DNA from 4 places in the Pseudomonas sp. A genome. Region 1 is predicted to be linked to each of the others. Evidence: predicted binding sites of a transcription regulator. Region 1 holds the regulator's gene; each other region holds the start of a gene.
What was found. Region 1 encodes sigma-54, which starts transcription at its own class of promoters, with help from an activator protein. Its sites were predicted from a motif close to ANTGGCATNNANNTTGCTNT; they were not measured.

Region 1 (4,300 bases):
GGCAGGTCGTTCGCGACGTCAGCCTGTCCATCGACAGCGGCCAGATCGTCGGCCTGCTCGGCCCCAACGGCGCCGGCAAGACCACCTGTTTCTACATGATCGTCGGCCTGGTCCAGGCCGACCAGGGTCGCGTGCTGATCGACAGCCTCGACGTCAGCCACCAGCCCATGCACGGCCGCGCCCAGGCCGGTATCGGCTACCTGCCGCAGGAAGCCTCGATCTTCCGCAAGCTGTCGGTGGCCGACAACATCATGGCCATCCTCGAGACCCGCAAGGACCTCGACCGCGACGGCCGGCGCAAGGAGCTGGAAAGCCTGCTGCAGGAATTCCACATCAGCCACATCCGCGACAACCTCGGCATGAGCCTCTCCGGCGGTGAACGCCGCCGCGTCGAGATCGCCCGCGCCCTGGCCACCGCGCCCAAGTTCATCCTGCTGGACGAACCCTTTGCCGGTGTCGACCCGATCTCCGTGGGCGACATCAAGCAGATCATCCACCACCTCAAGAACAAGGGCATCGGCGTACTGATCACCGACCACAACGTTCGCGAGACCCTGGACATCTGCGAGACCGCCTACATCGTCAACGATGGCCAGCTGATCGCCGAAGGCGACGCCGAGACCATCCTGGCCAACCAGCTGGTCAAGGAAGTGTACCTGGGGCACGAGTTCCGACTCTGACCCCGGCCTGCCCGGAGCACTGGCGCAAGCGCCTGTTCGAGGCTTAAGTTGTTACAGTGCTCTAGGCAAACGCTGCAATTTCAGGCATACAACTTGCTTAAAATCGGCGCCCAGGCGCCCTCCGTGTAGTGGATGGCGCATGCGCGCCGGCAACAAGGTATCAAGCCCCAGCCATGAAACCATCGCTCGTCCTAAAAATGGGCCAGCAACTGACGATGACCCCGCAGTTGCAACAGGCCATCCGTCTGCTTCAGCTCTCCACCCTGGACCTCCAGCAGGAAATCCAGGAAGCGCTGGAGTCCAATCCGATGCTCGAACGTCAGGAAGACGGCGAGGACTTCGACAACAGCGATCCGATGGCGGACAACGCCGAGAACAAGCCGACCGCCGAAGTCCAGGACAACAGTTTCCAGGAAACCAGTACCAGCAGCACCGCGGAAAACCTCGAAGACGGCGAATGGGCCGAGCGCATCCCCAACGAACTGCCGGTCGACACCGCCTGGGAAGACATCTACCAGACCAGCGCCAGCAGCCTGCCGAGCAACGATGACGACGAGTGGGACTTCACCACCCGCACCTCGGTCGGCGAGAGTCTGCAGAGCCACCTGCTGTGGCAGCTCAACCTGGCGCCGATGTCCGACACCGACCGCCTGATCGCCGTTACCCTGATCGACAGCATCAACAGCCAGGGCTACCTGGAAGACACCCTCGAGGAGATCTGCGCAGGCTTCGATCCGGAGCTCGACATCGAGCTGGACGAGGTCGAGGCGGTGCTGCACCGCATCCAGCAGTTCGAACCTGCCGGCATTGGCGCCCGTTCCCTGGGCGAATGCCTGCTGCTGCAACTGCGCCAGCTGCCGGCCTCGACACCGTGGATGAGTGAGGCCCAGCGCTTGGTCACCGACTTCATCGATCTGCTCGGCAGCCGCGACTACAGCCAGCTGATGCGCCGCATGAAGCTCAAGGAAGACGAACTGCGCCAGGTCATCGAACTGGTGCAGACCCTCAACCCGCGCCCCGGCTCGCAGATCGAGTCCAGCGAGCCCGAGTACGTCGTGCCTGACGTCATCGTGCGCAAGGACAGCGAGCGCTGGCTGGTCGAGCTCAACCAGGAAGCGGTACCGCGCCTGCGGGTCAACCCGCAGTACGCCGGCTTCGTCCGCCGCGCCGACACCAGCGCCGACAACACCTTCATGCGCAACCAGTTGCAGGAAGCGCGCTGGTTCATCAAGAGCCTGCAGAGCCGCAACGAGACGCTGATGAAGGTGGCGACGCAGATCGTCGAGCACCAGCGCGGCTTCCTCGACCACGGCGACGAGGCCATGAAGCCGCTGGTGCTGCACGATATCGCCGAGGCGGTGGGCATGCACGAGTCGACCATTTCCCGGGTGACCACGCAAAAATACATGCACACCCCGCGCGGCATCTACGAACTGAAATACTTTTTCTCCAGCCACGTGAGCACCGCCGAAGGCGGCGAATGCTCGTCCACGGCGATCCGCGCGATCATCAAGAAACTGGTGGCGGCGGAAAATCAGAAAAAGCCATTGAGTGACAGCAAGATCGCTGGTTTACTGGAGGCACAAGGCATCCAGGTAGCCCGTCGCACCGTCGCCAAGTACCGCGAATCGTTGGGCATCGCCCCGTCGAGCGAGCGCAAGCGACTGATGTAGCCCCGGGATGTGCCACAGCGTTTCAGTGGCAGGTGCAATACCTGCCTCTTTATGCACGGGCAACAAAGGAGAAGCTGTATGCAAGTCAACATCAGTGGACAGCATGTAGAAGTCACCCAACCACTGCGCGATTACGTGCTCGAAAAGCTCGCCCGCGTGGAGGGTCATTTCGACAAGATCACCAATGCGACGGTGATCATGAAGGTCGAGAAGCTGCAGCAGAAGGTGGAAGCCACACTCCAGATTCCCGGTGGCGAAGTCGTCGCCAACGCCGAACATCAAGACATGTATGCGGCGATCGACGCCCTGGCAGACAAACTTGATCGCCAACTGAAAAAACACAAGGAAAAACAGCAAAGCCTGCTGCAAGGCGCAGCCGCCCGCTGATCCCCCTCATCCATGATCCGACTTGAAACCATCCTGACCCCCGGCCGTTCCCTCGTGAACGTGCCGGGCGGCAGTAAAAAGCGCGCCCTGGAAAAGGTCGCCAACCTGATCGCCGAGCAAGTACCCGAGCTGGAGATGCAAGACGTCTTCGACAAGCTCATCGCTCGGGAAAAGCTGGGCTCCACCGGTTTTGGCAATGGCATCGCCATTCCCCACTGCCGGCTTGTGGGCTGCACCGCGCCAGTGAGCGCCCTGCTGCACCTGGATGCCCCCATCGATTACGATGCCATCGATGGCGCCCCGGTCGACCTGCTGTTCGTCCTGCTGGTCCCGGAAGCCGCCACCGATGCCCACCTTGAACTGCTGCGCCAGATCGCAAGCATGCTCGATCGCAAGGAGGTCCGCGATCGCCTGCGTGCCGCCGACAGCAGCGAGACCCTTTACCAGGTCGTCCTGGACGTACAGAACGAGCACTGAACATGCGCCTGATCATCGTCAGCGGCCGCTCCGGCTCCGGCAAGAGTACCGCCCTAGACGTGCTGGAAGACAACGGCTACTACTGCATCGACAACCTGCCTGCCGGGTTGTTGCCGCAGTTGGCGGAAAACGCGCTGATCAACACCGAGTTGCTGCAACCGAAGGTCGCGGTATCCATCGATGCGCGCAACCTCCCCAGCCACCTGTCGCGCTTCCCCGAACTGCTGGATGAGGCACGTTCGCGGCATATCCAGTGCGACGTGCTGTACCTGGACGCCGACGAAGACACCCTGCTCAAGCGCTTCTCGGAAACCCGCCGCCGCCATCCGCTGACCAACGACAGCCGCTCGCTGGCCGAGGCGATCCGCGTGGAAAGCGAGCTGCTCGGGCCGATCGCCGACCTCGCCGACCTGAAGATCGACACCACCAATCTGAACCTCTACCAGCTGCGCGATTCGATCAAGCTGCGCCTGCTCAACCAGCCCGAGCCAGGCACCGCGTTCCTGGTCGAGTCGTTCGGCTTCAAGCGCGGCATGCCGGTGGACGCCGATGTGGTGTTCGATGTGCGCTGCCTGCCCAATCCATACTGGAAGCCGGAACTTCGCGAGCATTCCGGCCTCGAACAGCCGGTGATCGATTACCTGGCCGCCCAGCCGGACGTCGAGGAAATGTTCCAGGACATCTCCGGTTACCTGCTCAAGTGGCTGCCGCGCTTCGCCGCCAGCAACCGCGCCTATGTCACCATCGCCATCGGCTGTACCGGCGGCCACCACCGCTCGGTGTACATCACTGAACGGCTTGGCCAACTGCTCCAGCAATCCCTGAAAAACGTCCAGGTCCGCCACCGCGACCTATAGCCCACAGGATCCGCCCCACGATGCCCGCCCGCGAAATCACCATCATCAACAAGCTGGGCCTGCATGCGCGGGCGGCCGCCAAGTTCGTCGGCGTGGCCGGTCGCTTCCCTTGCCAGGTACGGGTCGGTCGCGCGCCGGACAAGCTGGTGGACGGCAAGAGCATCATGGCGGTGATGATGCTCGCCGCGGGCAAGGGCACGCCGGTGCACCTGCACACCGAGGGCGA
Region 2 (4,300 bases), 2.9 Mb from region 1:
GTTTTCAGAGCAAGAGGCGGGCCAATATCCAGTCTCGCGCGAACCCTGTAGGAGCGGCCTTGTGTCGCGAAAGGGCCGCAAAGCGGCCCCAGCGATCTTTATGTAAACCCTGAAATCTTGGGGCCGCTGCGCGCCCCTTTCGCGGCACAAGGCCGCTCCTACAGAGGGGCGTAACGTCGGTACGGATGGCGCTACCCCAGCATCTGCGACATGGCAATGATCTGTTCCGCCACCTGGATCAGCTTCTGCTGGCGGCTCATGGCCTGGCGGCGCATCAGGGTGTAGGCCTGTTCCTCGTTGCAGTCCTTCATCTTCATCAGCAGGCCCTTGGCCTGCTCGATGAGCTTGCGCTCGGCCAACTGCTGGTCGCGGGCCAGCAGTTGAGCCTTGAGCGCCTGGTCGCTTTCGAAGCGGGCCATGGCCACATCAAGGATCGGTTGCAGCCGCGTGGTCTGGATACCCTCGACGATGTAGGCGCTGACCCCGGCCTGGATCGCCTGGCGCATCACACCGGGGTCATGCTCGTCGGTGAACAGCACGATGGGACGCGGGCGGTCGCGGCTGACCAGCACCACCTGTTCCATCACGTCCCGGCCTGGTGACTCGGTATCGATCAGCACCACGTCCGGGTGCACCGTTTCGACACACGCGGGCAGGTCGATGCTCAGGCTGCTGGCCTCGATCACCTCGAAGCCGGCCTCGATCAGGGCGGCCTTGAGGCGGCCGACTTTTTTTTCCGTGTCGTCGATCAGCAGGATACGCAACATGGCTGGACCCTCAGCGATGGGCGCGGGCGTCAGGCGCCGCGTCCAGGGCGTGCAGTGCGAAGCTGCGCGCATAGCCATGGGGGTCGCTGCCGTCCCAGCGGCTGCCGTCGATCAGCAGGCTGCTGCGCATGGGCGGGTCGGCACAAGGTACGCCCAACGCCGTGGCGGCTTCGCGGTACAGCGTCAGCTGCTGCACCTGGCTGGCGACCGCCAGGTAGTCCGGGTCGTCACGCAGCAGGCCCCAGCGGCGGAACTGGGTCATGAACCACATGCCATCGGACAGGTACGGCAGGTTGGCCCGACCCTGGTCGAACAGGCGCAGGCCGTGGGGATCGTGCCAGCGATGGCCCAGGCCATCCTGGTAGTCGCCGATCAGGCGCGGCTCGATGCTGCCGACCGGGGAGCCCAGGTAGGCGCTGCCGCTGAGCAGTTGCGCCGTGCCACGGCGATTCTCCTGGCTCTGCTCGATGAAGCGTGCGGCGGCGAGTACCGACTTGATTAGCGCCCGGGTGCTGTTGGGGTACTGTTCGACGAAGCCGCGGGCACTGGCCAGGACCTTTTCCGGATGGTCGGGCCAGATCGACTGGCTGGTGGCCAGGGTGAAGCCCTGCCCCTTGGCGACGGCGTCCGCCGACCAGGGTTCGCCGACACAGAAGCCGTCGATGCGCCCGGCCTGCAGGTGGGCGGCCATCTGCGCAGGGGGCACCACCACGCTGGTCACGTCGCGCAGCGGGTGGATGCCCTGGCTGGCCAGCCAGTAGTAAAGCCACAGGGCATGGGTGCCAGTCGGAAAGGTCTGGGCGAACGTCAGTTGTGCGCCCTGTTGGTGCACCAGCCGCGCCAGTGCCTCGGGGCTGGTCACGCCCTTGCACTGCAGCGCGGGGGAGAGATTGATGGCCTGGGCGTTCTGGTTAAGGCCCATGAGCACGGCCAGGGGGCTGGCGGGCACGCCGCCGATGCCCAGGTGCACCGCGTACACCAGGCCATAGAGGCAATGGGCGGCGTCCAGTTCGCCACTGACCAGCTTGTCGCGCAGCCCGGCCCAGGAGGCCTGGCGGCGCAGGTTGAGGGTCAGGCCGAACTGCTGGGCGAAGCCCTGGGTGGCGGCGACCACCACCGAGGCGCAGTCGGTCAGGGCCATGAAACCGATGTCCAGGCTGGGCTTTTCCGGCGCGTCGCTGCCGTTGACCCAGGCCAGGGGCGTTGTCGGGAGGGCTGTGTTCACGAGAATCCTCGGGCGTTCGCGATTGACTGCATGCAACGGACTTAGCAACCCATGTGCCATTGCCCTGTCGCCCCGGCGACGCGCTGGCTATAATCGCCCCCTCACACACCGCGAGTCCGCCCGCCCATGTATACCCTGGCCCGCCAGCTGCTGTTCAAGCTCTCCCCGGAAACCTCCCACGACCTCTCGCTGGACCTGATCGGCGCCGGTGGCCGTCTCGGGCTCAACGGCCTGCTGTGCAAGCAGCCGGCGGCGTTGCCGGTAACGGTGATGGGCTTGAACTTCGCCAACCCGGTCGGCCTGGCCGCCGGCCTGGACAAGAACGGCGCGGCCATCGACGGCTTTGCCCAGCTGGGCTTCGGCTTTGTCGAGATCGGCACCGTGACGCCGCGCCCGCAGCCGGGCAACCCAAAGCCGCGGCTGTTCCGCTTGCCGGAGGCCACGGCCATCATCAACCGCATGGGTTTCAACAACCTGGGCGTCGACCACCTGCTGGCGCGGGTGCGTGCCGCGAAGTACACCGGCGTGTTGGGTATCAACATCGGCAAAAACTTCGACACCCCGGTCGAGCGGGCCCAGGACGACTACCTGATCTGCCTGGAGAAGGTCTACAACGACGCCAGCTACATCACCGTCAACGTCAGCTCGCCGAATACCCCCGGCCTGCGTTCGCTGCAGTTCGGCGATTCGCTCAAGCAACTGCTCGATGCCCTGGCCGAGCGCCGTGAGCAATTGGCGCAGGCAAACGGCAAGCGCGTACCGCTGGCGATCAAGATCGCGCCGGACATGAGTGACGAGGAGACCGCCCTGGTGGCGGCGGCGTTGGTCGAATCGGGGATGGATGCGGTGATCGCCACCAACACCACCCTGGGGCGCGAGGGCGTCGAAGGCCTGCCGTTCGGTGGCGAGGCTGGTGGTTTGTCGGGTGCGCCGGTGCTGGAAAAGAGCACTCACACGGTGAAAGTGCTCGCTGGTGAGCTGGGTGGCAAGCTGCCGATCATTGCGGCGGGCGGGATCACCGAGGGGCGTCATGCGGCCGAGAAGATCGCCGCAGGGGCGAGTCTGGTGCAGATCTATTCGGGCTTCATCTATAAAGGCCCGTCGCTGATTCGTGAAGCAGTGGATGCCATTGCCGCGATGCCGAAAGCATGAAATGAACCGGTAGCCGTGGGGGCGGGCTTGTCCCGCGATGGCGCCAGGACAAGTTGCCTGGGCGGACGCCATCGCGGGGCAAGCCCGCTCCCACGTTGCCCGCCGGATAGGATGAAAAAAAGGGCATAAAAAAGGGCCCCTTCAAAGGGGCCCCTGGGCCGCAGCCCGCCGCCCGGATAGGGCGCGCATGGTGACTCGAATTCAGTGTCCTCGTTCAGCCAAGTGCGTGGTTCTCGTTTCGGGTAGAAATGCCAGCGATGCCGGTCTCTGCATTCCAGTATGCTTCACGGCCGTTGCGCCAACCGTTCATCCAGTTTTGATGGCCAGCTGTACCTTCCTGTTTTGGGCACAGTTCTCGGGATTTACCTTGTATGCCGTAAAGAAAACCGCGTGCTTTTTCTTTCTCCTCGGAACTACGTTTCATTCTTTTTCCACTCATAAGGTATTGCCCTCACTTGTTGACTGAAATGTCCCGTCGGCCTCTCCGAGGCCGGGCAGAATCGTTCTGCCGAAGTGCACCCGCTGCTGGCGTGGCGGGTTGAAAGTGCCGCCCCGTTGCGGTGCGACCTGAGATCAGTTCTAACGAATGCAGGTCACAGTGTGAATGATCGATTTGTCATAAGGACGTAACCTTTCCGAAGGTGAGGGGATAAGTAAATAAATGCGACTCAACCTTGTTTGCCGTTGAGCCCGCTATGATCAGGGTTTACCCAACCTTGACGTCAATTGGCCAGCGTTGCTGGATGATGACAGTAATATTTGGTAATGCGACGAAGGGTCACATCTGAGCCCGACGTCCACGCAATTTTCATACTGCCCGACGATCAAAGCCTCTTTCGCCACCCGGCAAAGGCATGATCGACCGGGCGGCCAGGCCTGGCGAGCGTTTCGTCGGGCCACCCGGACGCCTGCTGGAAAGGCGTGCGGGCTAACAGCGGCAGCCGATGCGTCGGCTCGCCATCTACCTAGCCAAAGGCTCTGGATTGCACATGTCGGACCGTTTCGAACTTTACCTTACCTGCCCCAAGGGTCTTGAAGGCCTGCTCGCCGAGGAAGCCCGTCAACTGGGCCTGAACGAGGTGCGTGAGCACACCTCGGCCATTCGCGGCGACGCCGACATGGAAACCGCCTATCGCCTGTGCCTCTGGTCGCGCCT
Region 3 (4,300 bases), 2.3 Mb from region 1:
CGGGTCGACTGCGAGCCGGATTTCGATGCCGCATTCAGTGCGTGGCTCGAGGCCCTGCTGGCGGCCCTCGGCACAAACACCCCCGCGACATCGGCACCAGCAACCGCCGAATCTCACGGCAGGCACCAGCCATGGCCTGCGCGCCTGGTGCAGAACCGCCTGCTCAACGGCCCTGGCTCGACCAAGGAAACCCGCCAACTGGTGTTCGACCTCACGAGTAGCGGCCTGGACTATCAGCCCGGTGATGCCCTGGGCGTGTGGCCGCGCAACTGCCCGGCGCTGGTCCAGGAGCTGCTCAGCCTGATGCAACTCGATGGCCAGGCCGCGGTCGAGCTTGAAGGTCAGACGCCGATGCCCCTGAGCCTGGCGCTGGAGCGGCATCTGGAGATCGCCCGTGTCACGCCACGACAGCTCGAAGCGCTCAGCGAAAACGCACCCTCTCTGCAACAGTTGTTGCAGCCTGAGTGCAAGACCGCGCTCAAGGACTGGCTATGGGGCCGGCAACTGGCCGATGTATTGCGCGAGTTTCCCCGGCAATGGCCACTGAGCCGTTGGCTGACCTTGCTCAAGCCCTTGCAACCGCGGCTGTACTCGATCAGCTCAAGCCCCAAGGCGCATCCCGGGCAGGTGCACCTGACGGTGTCCACAGTGCGCTACGGTGAACGCAAGGGGGTCTGCTCGGCCTTTCTCGCCGACCGTGCTGCGGACGTCGAAGTGGCCATCTTTGCCCAACCATCCAGACACTTCCGCCTGCCCGACGACGACGGCACGCCCATCGTAATGATCGGCCCCGGCACCGGCATCGCGCCCTTCCGGGCGTTTCTCGAAGAACGCCGGGAACGCGCTGCGTCTGGCCGCAACTGGCTGTTCTTCGGCGAGCAGCACGAGGAGCACGACTTCTACTATCGCGAGCAGTTGCTGGCTTGGGAAGCACAGGGCCATGTGCGCCTGAGCACCGCGTTCTCCCGCGACCAGCCGCAGAAGATCTATGTGCAGCAACGCCTGCTGGAACAGGGCGCCGAGCTGTGGCGCTGGCTGCAGGACGGCGCGCATGTGTATGTCTGTGGCGATGCCCAGCGCATGGCCCGGGATGTGGATGCGGCCTTGCGCCAGGTGGTGGCGCAGCACGGCGGCCTGGACGAGGCCGCGGCAGCGGCGTATGTCGAAGGGTTGGGGCGGGACAAGCGCTACCGGCGGGATGTGTATTGATGCACCACGGTGGTGAGGGCTGCACCCTGCTTGTGCGCCCGCACCACCTGGCCAGCACACGCCCAAAGCTGCAACCCTTGTGGGAGCGGGCTTGCCCCGCGATGACCGGAAGCCTGGCACACTCCCTGCTTCACCCAATGCACAACAGCCCCAACGACCAACGGCGGTCAACAGGGGCCTCACACTGATGAGTACAGGCAAAGGCGCCTGGAGCTTCGGCTCCAGGCGCCTTTTTCGTTTTCCGTGATCGAGGATCGGCTATGCAGGCAACAGCGAACGAGGCACAACGAGCACGACTGGTCATCGTCGGCAATGGCATGGTCGGCCATCACTGCGTCGAGCAGTTGATCGAACGCGGCGCCACGGCACACTTCGAGCTGCATGTGTTCGGCGAGGAGCGCCAGCGCGCCTACGACCGGGTGCACCTGTCGGAGTATTTCACCGGCAGCTGCGCCGAGACCCTGGCCCTGTGCGCCCCGGACTACTACAGCCGCCACGGCGTGCACCTGCACCTGGGCGAAGCGGTGCTGGACATCGATCGCGAGCGCCAGGAACTGCTCACCGCCGAGGGGCGCCTGGGCTACGACCAGTTGATCCTGGCCACCGGCTCCTACCCGTTCGTGCCGCCGATCGAAGGCTCCAGCGGCAATGCGCGCCTGGTCTACCGCACCCTCGAGGACCTCGACGCGATACGCGCCGCCGCCGCGGATGCCCGGCGTGGCGTGGTGGTCGGTGGCGGCCTGCTCGGCCTCGAGGCGGCCAACGCCCTCAAGTCCCTGGGCCTGGAGGCGCATGTGGTGGAGTTCGCCCCACGCCTGATGCCGGTACAGCTGGACAGCGAAGGCGGCGCGGCGCTCAAGGCACGGATCGAGGCCCTCGGCGTGGGCGTGCACCTGTCCCGCGCGACCCAGTCGATCAGCGCTGGCGAGCAGTACCGCTACCGGATGAACTTCGACGGTGGCGAACACCTGGAGACCGACCTGATCGTCTTTTCCGCCGGCATTCGCCCACAGGACGCCCTGGGCCGGGCCTGTGGTCTGGAGATCGCCGCGCGCGGAGGTGTTGTGATCGACAGCCAGTGCAGGACCAGCGATCCGCGGATCTTCGCCATCGGCGAGTGCGCGTCGTGGAACGGCAGCGTATTCGGCCTGGTCGCCCCCGGCTACGCCATGGCGCGCAACCTGGCCGCGCGGCTGCTGGGCGAGGCGGCGGACGACTTCACCGGCGCCGACATGTCGACCAAGCTCAAGCTGCTGGGCGTGGATGTCGGCTCGATCGGCGATGCCCACGGCGCCACGCCCGGCGCACGCAGCTACCGCTTCATCGACGAGGCCAACAGCGCCTACCGCCGGCTGGTGGTGGATGCCAGCGGCAAGCAGGTGCTCGGCGCGGTGCTGGTGGGCGACAACAGCTACTACGACACCTTGCTGCAGTATGCCCAGAATGGCATCGCCCTGCCGGCCGACCCGGCCGCGCTGATCCTGCCGCAAGGCGGTGGCGCGCCGGCCCTGGGCGCCGATGCGCTGCCCGACAGCGCGACCATCTGCTCCTGCCACAACGTCAGAAAGGGTGCGGTGTGCGCCGCCATCGACAGTGGTTGCGCCGACCTTGCCGCCGTCAAGGGCTGTACCAAGGCCGCCAGCGGCTGTGGTGGTTGCGCAGCCCTGCTCAAGCAGGTGTTCGAACACGAACTGACCGCCCGTGGCGTGACGGTAGACAAGAGCCTGTGCGAGCACTTCGCCTACACCCGCCAGGAACTCTACGCATTGGTGCGGGTGGAGGGCATCCGCACCTTCAGCGAGCTGCTCGAACGCCATGGCAAGGGCCACGTGGGTTGCGACATCTGCAAGCCGGCGGTAGGCAACATCCTCGCCTCGTGCTGGAACCAGCCGATCATGGACCCGGCGCTGGTGCCGCTGCAGGACACCAACGACACCTTCATGGCCAACATGCAGAAAAACGGCACCTACTCGGTGGTGCCGCGCATTCCCGGCGGCGAAATCACCCCGCAAAAGCTGATCGTGATCGGCCAGGTGGCGCAGAAATACGACCTCTACACCAAGATCACCGGCGGCCAGCGCATCGACCTGTTCGGCGCCCAGCTGCATGAACTGCCGCTGATCTGGGGCGAGCTGATCGCCGCCGGTTTCGAGACCGGGCACGCCTACGGCAAGTCGACGCGCACGGTGAAATCCTGTGTCGGCAGCACCTGGTGCCGCTATGGCGTGCAGGACAGCGTGGCCATGGCGCTGCGCCTGGAGGATCGCTACAAGGGCCTGCGCTCACCGCACAAGCTCAAGTTCGCGGTGTCCGGCTGCACCCGCGAATGCGCCGAGGCGCAAAGCAAGGACATCGGCGTGATCGCCACCGACAAGGGCTGGAACCTGTACGTGTGCGGCAACGGCGGCATGCGCCCGCGCCACGCCGAACTGTTCGCCACCGACCTCGACGACGAGACCCTGGTACGGTTGATCGACCGCGTGCTGATGTTCTACATCCGCACCGCCGACAAGCTGCAACGCACCTCGGTGTGGCGCGAGGGCCTCGAAGGCGGGCTCGACTACCTAAAGCAGGTGGTGATCGACGACAGCCTGGGCCTGGCCGCCGAACTCGAGGCACAGATGCAGCTGGTGGTCGATCGCTACGAATGCGAATGGGCCAACGCCCTGGGCGATCCGGAAAAGCTCAAGCGCTTCCGCACCTTTGTCAATGACCAACGCGCCGATCCGGATGTGCACTTCGTGCGTGAGCGTGGCCAGCGCCGACCGGCTGCGCCCCTACAGCTGATTCCCACCCATGAGGAGGCGATGTGATGAACCTGTCCAACACGGCTGTAGCAAGTGAAACCCGCTGGCAGGCGGTGTGCCTGGCCAGCGACCTGGTCGCCGACTCCGGGGTGGTGGTATGGCACGAGGGCGAGCAGGTGGCGCTGTTCTACCTGCCGGGACAAGGGCGGGAATTGTACGCCGTCGGCAATCGCGACCCACGCTCGGGCGCGAACATCATCGGGCGTGGGCTGGTGGGCAGCCTGGGAGCAACCGTGGTGGTAGCGGCACCGCTGTACAAGCAACATTTCTGCCTGCAAAACGGT
Region 4 (4,300 bases), 600 kb from region 1:
GCGCACCTCCCTGGCCAGCTACACCCTGACCAACGAAGTGGAAAACCTCACCTACATCGGTAGCGGCAACTTCACCGGTGTCGGCAACGCCAGCGACAACATCATCACCGGCGGCAGCGGCAACGACGTGATGCGCGGCGGCGCCGGTGGCGACCGCTTCATCGGCGGCGCGGGCAATGACACCGTGTCGTACACCGATGCCAGCGCCGGTATCACCCTGAACTTCAAGACCGGCGTGCATGGTGGTATCGCCGCTGGCGACACCTTCGACAGCATCGAGGTGTACCAGGGCTCGAACTATGCCGACACCTTCATCAGCGACGCGCGCGCGCAGACCTTCGATGGCGGCCTGAACGACACGATGGACTATTCGCTGTCCGACCAGGCGGTGACGATCACCATCGACAACACCGGCGGCAAGGGCCAGGGCGGCGACGCCGAAGGCGACAAGTTCACCGGCATGTACAGTGTCATCGGCAGCAGCCAGAACGACACCTTCATCATGCAGGCGACGGGTTCGAGCAAGAGCTTCGCCGGTGGTGCCGGCAACGACGTGTACTACCTGCATGGCGCTGCCGGCGTGTTCGAGCAGGCCGGCGGCGGCATCGACGAGGTGCGCACCTCCCTGGCCAGCTACACCCTGACCAACGAAGTGGAAAACCTCACCTACATCGGTAGCGGCAACTTCACCGGTGTCGGCAACGCCAGCGACAACATCATCACCGGCGGCAGCGGCAACGACGTGATGCGCGGCGGCGCCGGTGGCGACCGCTTCATCGGCGGCGCGGGCAATGACACCGTGTCGTACACCGATGCCAGCGCCGGTATCACCCTGAACTTCAAGACCGGCGTGCATGGTGGTATCGCCGCTGGCGACACCTTCGACAGCATCGAGGTGTACCAGGGCTCGAACTATGCCGACACCTTCATCAGCGACGCGCGCGCGCAGACCTTCGATGGCGGCCTGAACGACACGATGGACTATTCGCTGTCCGACCAGGCGGTGACGATCACCATCGACAACACCGGCGGCAAGGGCCAGGGCGGCGACGCCGAAGGCGACAAGTTCACCGGCATGTACAGTGTCATCGGCAGCAGCCAGAACGACACCTTCATCATGCAGGCGACGGGTTCGAGCAAGAGCTTCGCCGGTGGTGCCGGCAACGACGTGTACTACCTGCATGGCGCTGCCGGCGTGTTCGAGCAGGCCGGCGGCGGCATCGACGAGGTGCGCACCTCCCTGGCCAGCTACACCCTGACCAACGAAGTGGAAAACCTCACCTACATCGGCTCTGGCAATTTCACCGGTTATGGCAATGCCGGCAACAACGTGATTGTCGGTGGCGCTGGCAATGACACCTTGTTTGGCGGTGCCGGTGCCGACCGTTTCGTCGGCGGCGCGGGTATCGACACTGTTTCGTATGGCGACAGCACTGCCGGCATTCTCCTGAATCTCAAGACCGGCGTGCATGGCGGTATCGCCGAGGGCGATACCTTCGAGGGCATCGAGAAGTTCGTCGGCTCGTCGTCGGGCGATGTCTTCGTGGCCAACGACCAGCCCAACGACTTCAATGGCTCGCTAGGTGTCGATCTGTTGACGTTCGCCGGCGAGGGCGCTGGGGTTACGCTCGATCTGAACGCTACCGGTAATGACCTGTTCACCAGTATCGAGAGTTTCGAGGGTACGGCGTTCAACGATACGTTCGTGGGGACCACTGCGAACGAGAACTTCATTGGCGGTGCTGGCGCGGATGTGATCAATGGTGGGGCCGGTCGGGATTCGGCCTGGTACATCTCGAGCAATGCCGGCGTGTCGATCGATCTTGCCGCAGGTACTGTGGCTGGCGGGCATGCCGAGGGTGATGTGCTGAGTGGAATCGAAGGGCTGGCGGGCTCCGCGTTCGCCGATGTGCTCAATGGCGATGCCGGTGCGAACACGCTCTACGGCGCCGAAGGCGACGATGTCATCAATGGCGGTGCGGGCAATGACATCCTCTACGGGGATGGCATCTACTCCACCGATTTCGGTGCCCTGGCGCGCCCGGCGAACACCCAGGTCGCCCAGGCGGATGTCGTCAATGGCGGTGACGGCGACGACACCATCACCGGTGCGCTGAACGACACGGGTTCCGTCTACCATGGTGATGCCGGCAACGACACCATCCAGACCACCAACGGCAAGGCGTATGGCGATGATGGCAACGATCGCCTGGTTGGTAACGGTTTTGCCTACGAACTCTATGGTGGCGCCGGCGCCGATCGCCTGGACATGATGTCGGCCGGCTACGCCTTCGGTGGCGAGGGCAGCGATGTCTACACGATCTACTCCAAGGCGGGCGTGGTGATCCAGGATACCGGTAGCGCAGGTGTCGACGTGGTGGTGCTGAAGAACATCCAGACCTTCCAGGATGTCGTGGTGCAGAACGATGGCGTCAATGCCTTCATCTTCTCCAAGGCTGACTGGAATGCCGGCAACCTCGATTCGGGGGTGATGCTCAGCAACTGGTACGCCGGCTCGAACACCATCGAGTCGTTCCAGACCAACAACGGCGACACCTTCACCATCACCTGACAGGCAAGCGGCGTCTGACAGCGTCCGCAGGCGGCCAAGCCTTGCCGCTGTCAGACGCTCGCCGCCGAGATTTTGTCTCTCTGACAGCGTGCTTTTCGGCAAAGGCCCCGTAAACCGGGGCCTTTGTCGTTTCTGTGGTAATTGGCGCGAAACTTGCTAGAAGCTTCGTACAGCCACGGCGACCGGCAATCGATCGCCCGTGCAGCGGAGGATGACTGTGGACAAGATGCTTTACGTGGCCATGACCGGCGCCAGCCAGAACGCGCTGGCGCAGAAGGCCCATGCCAACAACCTGGCGAACGTTTCCACCAACGGCTTCCAGCGTGATCTGGAGCAGGCCCGTTCGATGCCGGTGTTCGGCGACAGCTTTCCGGCGCGTGCGTTTGCCATGAGCGAACGGCCGGCCACCGATTTCAGTGCCGGTCCGCTGGTGGAAACCGGTCGCGAGCTGGACGTGGCGGTCAGCGGCAACGGCTTCATTGCCGTGCAGGCCCCCGATGGCAGCGAGGCCTACGTGCGCACTGGCGGCCTGAACATTGACGCCCTCGGTGTGTTGCGCGCCGGCAACGGCATGGCGGTAATCGGCAATGGCGGTCCGATCGCCATACCACCGGAGCAGAAGGTCGAGATCGGCGATGACGGCACCATCAGCATCCGCGCCATGGGCGAGGACCCACGGGTGATGGCCGAGGTCGACCGGATCAAGCTGGTCAACCCTGACATCAAGGGCATGATCAAGGGCCAGGACGGGCTGATCCGTACCGCCAGCGGCCAGCCGGCCGACATGGACGTGAACGTGCGCGTGGTGTCGGGATTCCTCGAAGGCAGTAACGTCAATGCCGTGGAGGAAATGACATCGGTGCTGGCGCTGTCCCGACAGTTCGAGTTGCACGTCAAGATGATGAAAGCGGCCGAGGAAGGCGATCAAGCCATGGCTCGGGTTTTGCAGATCGGCTAATCACATTTGAACGGGTGCCGTAAAACAGGCGCACGAGGAGAACACTAAATGCTTCCGGCTCTTTGGGTCGCTAAAACCGGCCTTTCCGCCCAGGATACCAACCTGGCGGTCATCTCGAACAACCTGGCCAACGTCTCGACCACTGGCTTCAAGCGTGATCGCGCCGAGTTTCAGGACCTGCTGTACCAGATCAAGCGCCAGCCCGGTGCGCAGTCCACCCAGGACAGCGAGCTGCCTTCGGGCCTGCAGGTCGGTACCGGTGTACGTATCGTCGGCACCCAGAAGAACTTCCAGACCGGCAGCCTGCAGACGACCGAGAATCCGCTGGACATGGCCGTCAACGGTCGTGGCTTCTTCCAGGTGCTGCAGCCTGACGGCACCGTCTCCTATACCCGTGACGGTACCTTCCACCTGAACTCCGACGGCCAGGTCGTCACCGCCAACGGCTTCGCCCTGGAACCTGCGGTCGTCGTACCGCCGGATGCCCAGACCTTCACTGTCGGCCAGGACGGCACGGTGTCGATCACTACCCCCGGCAACCCGGCCGCGCAGGTCATCGGCAACATCCAGACCGCCGACTTCATCAACCCGGCGGGCTTGCAGGCCATCGGCGGCAACCTGTTCCTCGAGACCGCCGCCAGCGGCGCGCCGCAGATCGGCACGCCTGGCCTGAACGGTTTCGGCCCCACCCTGCAGAAAACCCTGGAGGCGTCCAACGTCAGCACCGTGGAAGAAATGGTCAACATGATCACCACCCAGCGTGCCTACGA

Region 2: AC0MAZ_RS11975 (CmpA/NrtA family ABC transporter substrate-binding protein) is a predicted target of sigma-54. The motif match lies at 2,034-2,053, and genes of this name have one in related genera.
Region 3: nirB (nitrite reductase large subunit NirB) is a predicted target of sigma-54. The motif match lies at 1,322-1,341, and genes of this name have one in related genera.
Region 4: AC0MAZ_RS22240 (flagellar basal body rod protein FlgF) is a predicted target of sigma-54. The motif match lies at 2,713-2,732, and genes of this name have one in related genera.

The regions. Positions count from the first base shown of each region.
Region 1 covers NZ_CM149873.1:5,579,434-5,583,733, forward strand. Annotated here, with positions in the region: gene lptB (LPS export ABC transporter ATP-binding protein) at 1-680, shown strand, start outside; gene AC0MAZ_RS24880 (RNA polymerase factor sigma-54) at 854-2,353, shown strand; gene hpf (ribosome hibernation-promoting factor, HPF/YfiA family) at 2,432-2,740, shown strand; gene ptsN (PTS IIA-like nitrogen regulatory protein PtsN) at 2,753-3,217, shown strand; gene rapZ (RNase adapter RapZ) at 3,220-4,074, shown strand; gene AC0MAZ_RS24900 (HPr family phosphocarrier protein) at 4,095-4,300, shown strand, end outside.
Region 2 covers NZ_CM149873.1:2,627,222-2,631,521, forward strand. Annotated here, with positions in the region: gene AC0MAZ_RS11970 (ANTAR domain-containing response regulator) at 192-767, opposite strand; gene AC0MAZ_RS11975 (CmpA/NrtA family ABC transporter substrate-binding protein) at 778-1,992, opposite strand; gene AC0MAZ_RS11980 (quinone-dependent dihydroorotate dehydrogenase) at 2,119-3,144, shown strand; gene rmf (ribosome modulation factor) at 3,359-3,568, opposite strand; gene rlmKL (bifunctional 23S rRNA (guanine(2069)-N(7))-methyltransferase RlmK/23S rRNA (guanine(2445)-N(2))-methyltransferase RlmL) at 4,134-4,300, shown strand, end outside.
Region 3 covers NZ_CM149873.1:2,065,313-2,069,612, reverse strand. Annotated here, with positions in the region: gene AC0MAZ_RS09390 (molybdopterin-dependent oxidoreductase) at 1-1,209, shown strand, start outside; gene nirB (nitrite reductase large subunit NirB) at 1,470-4,022, shown strand; gene nirD (nitrite reductase small subunit NirD) at 4,022-4,300, shown strand, end outside.
Region 4 covers NZ_CM149873.1:4,981,496-4,985,795, reverse strand. Annotated here, with positions in the region: gene AC0MAZ_RS22245 (beta strand repeat-containing protein) at 1-2,572, shown strand, start outside; gene AC0MAZ_RS22240 (flagellar basal body rod protein FlgF) at 2,790-3,530, shown strand; gene flgG (flagellar basal-body rod protein FlgG) at 3,579-4,300, shown strand, end outside.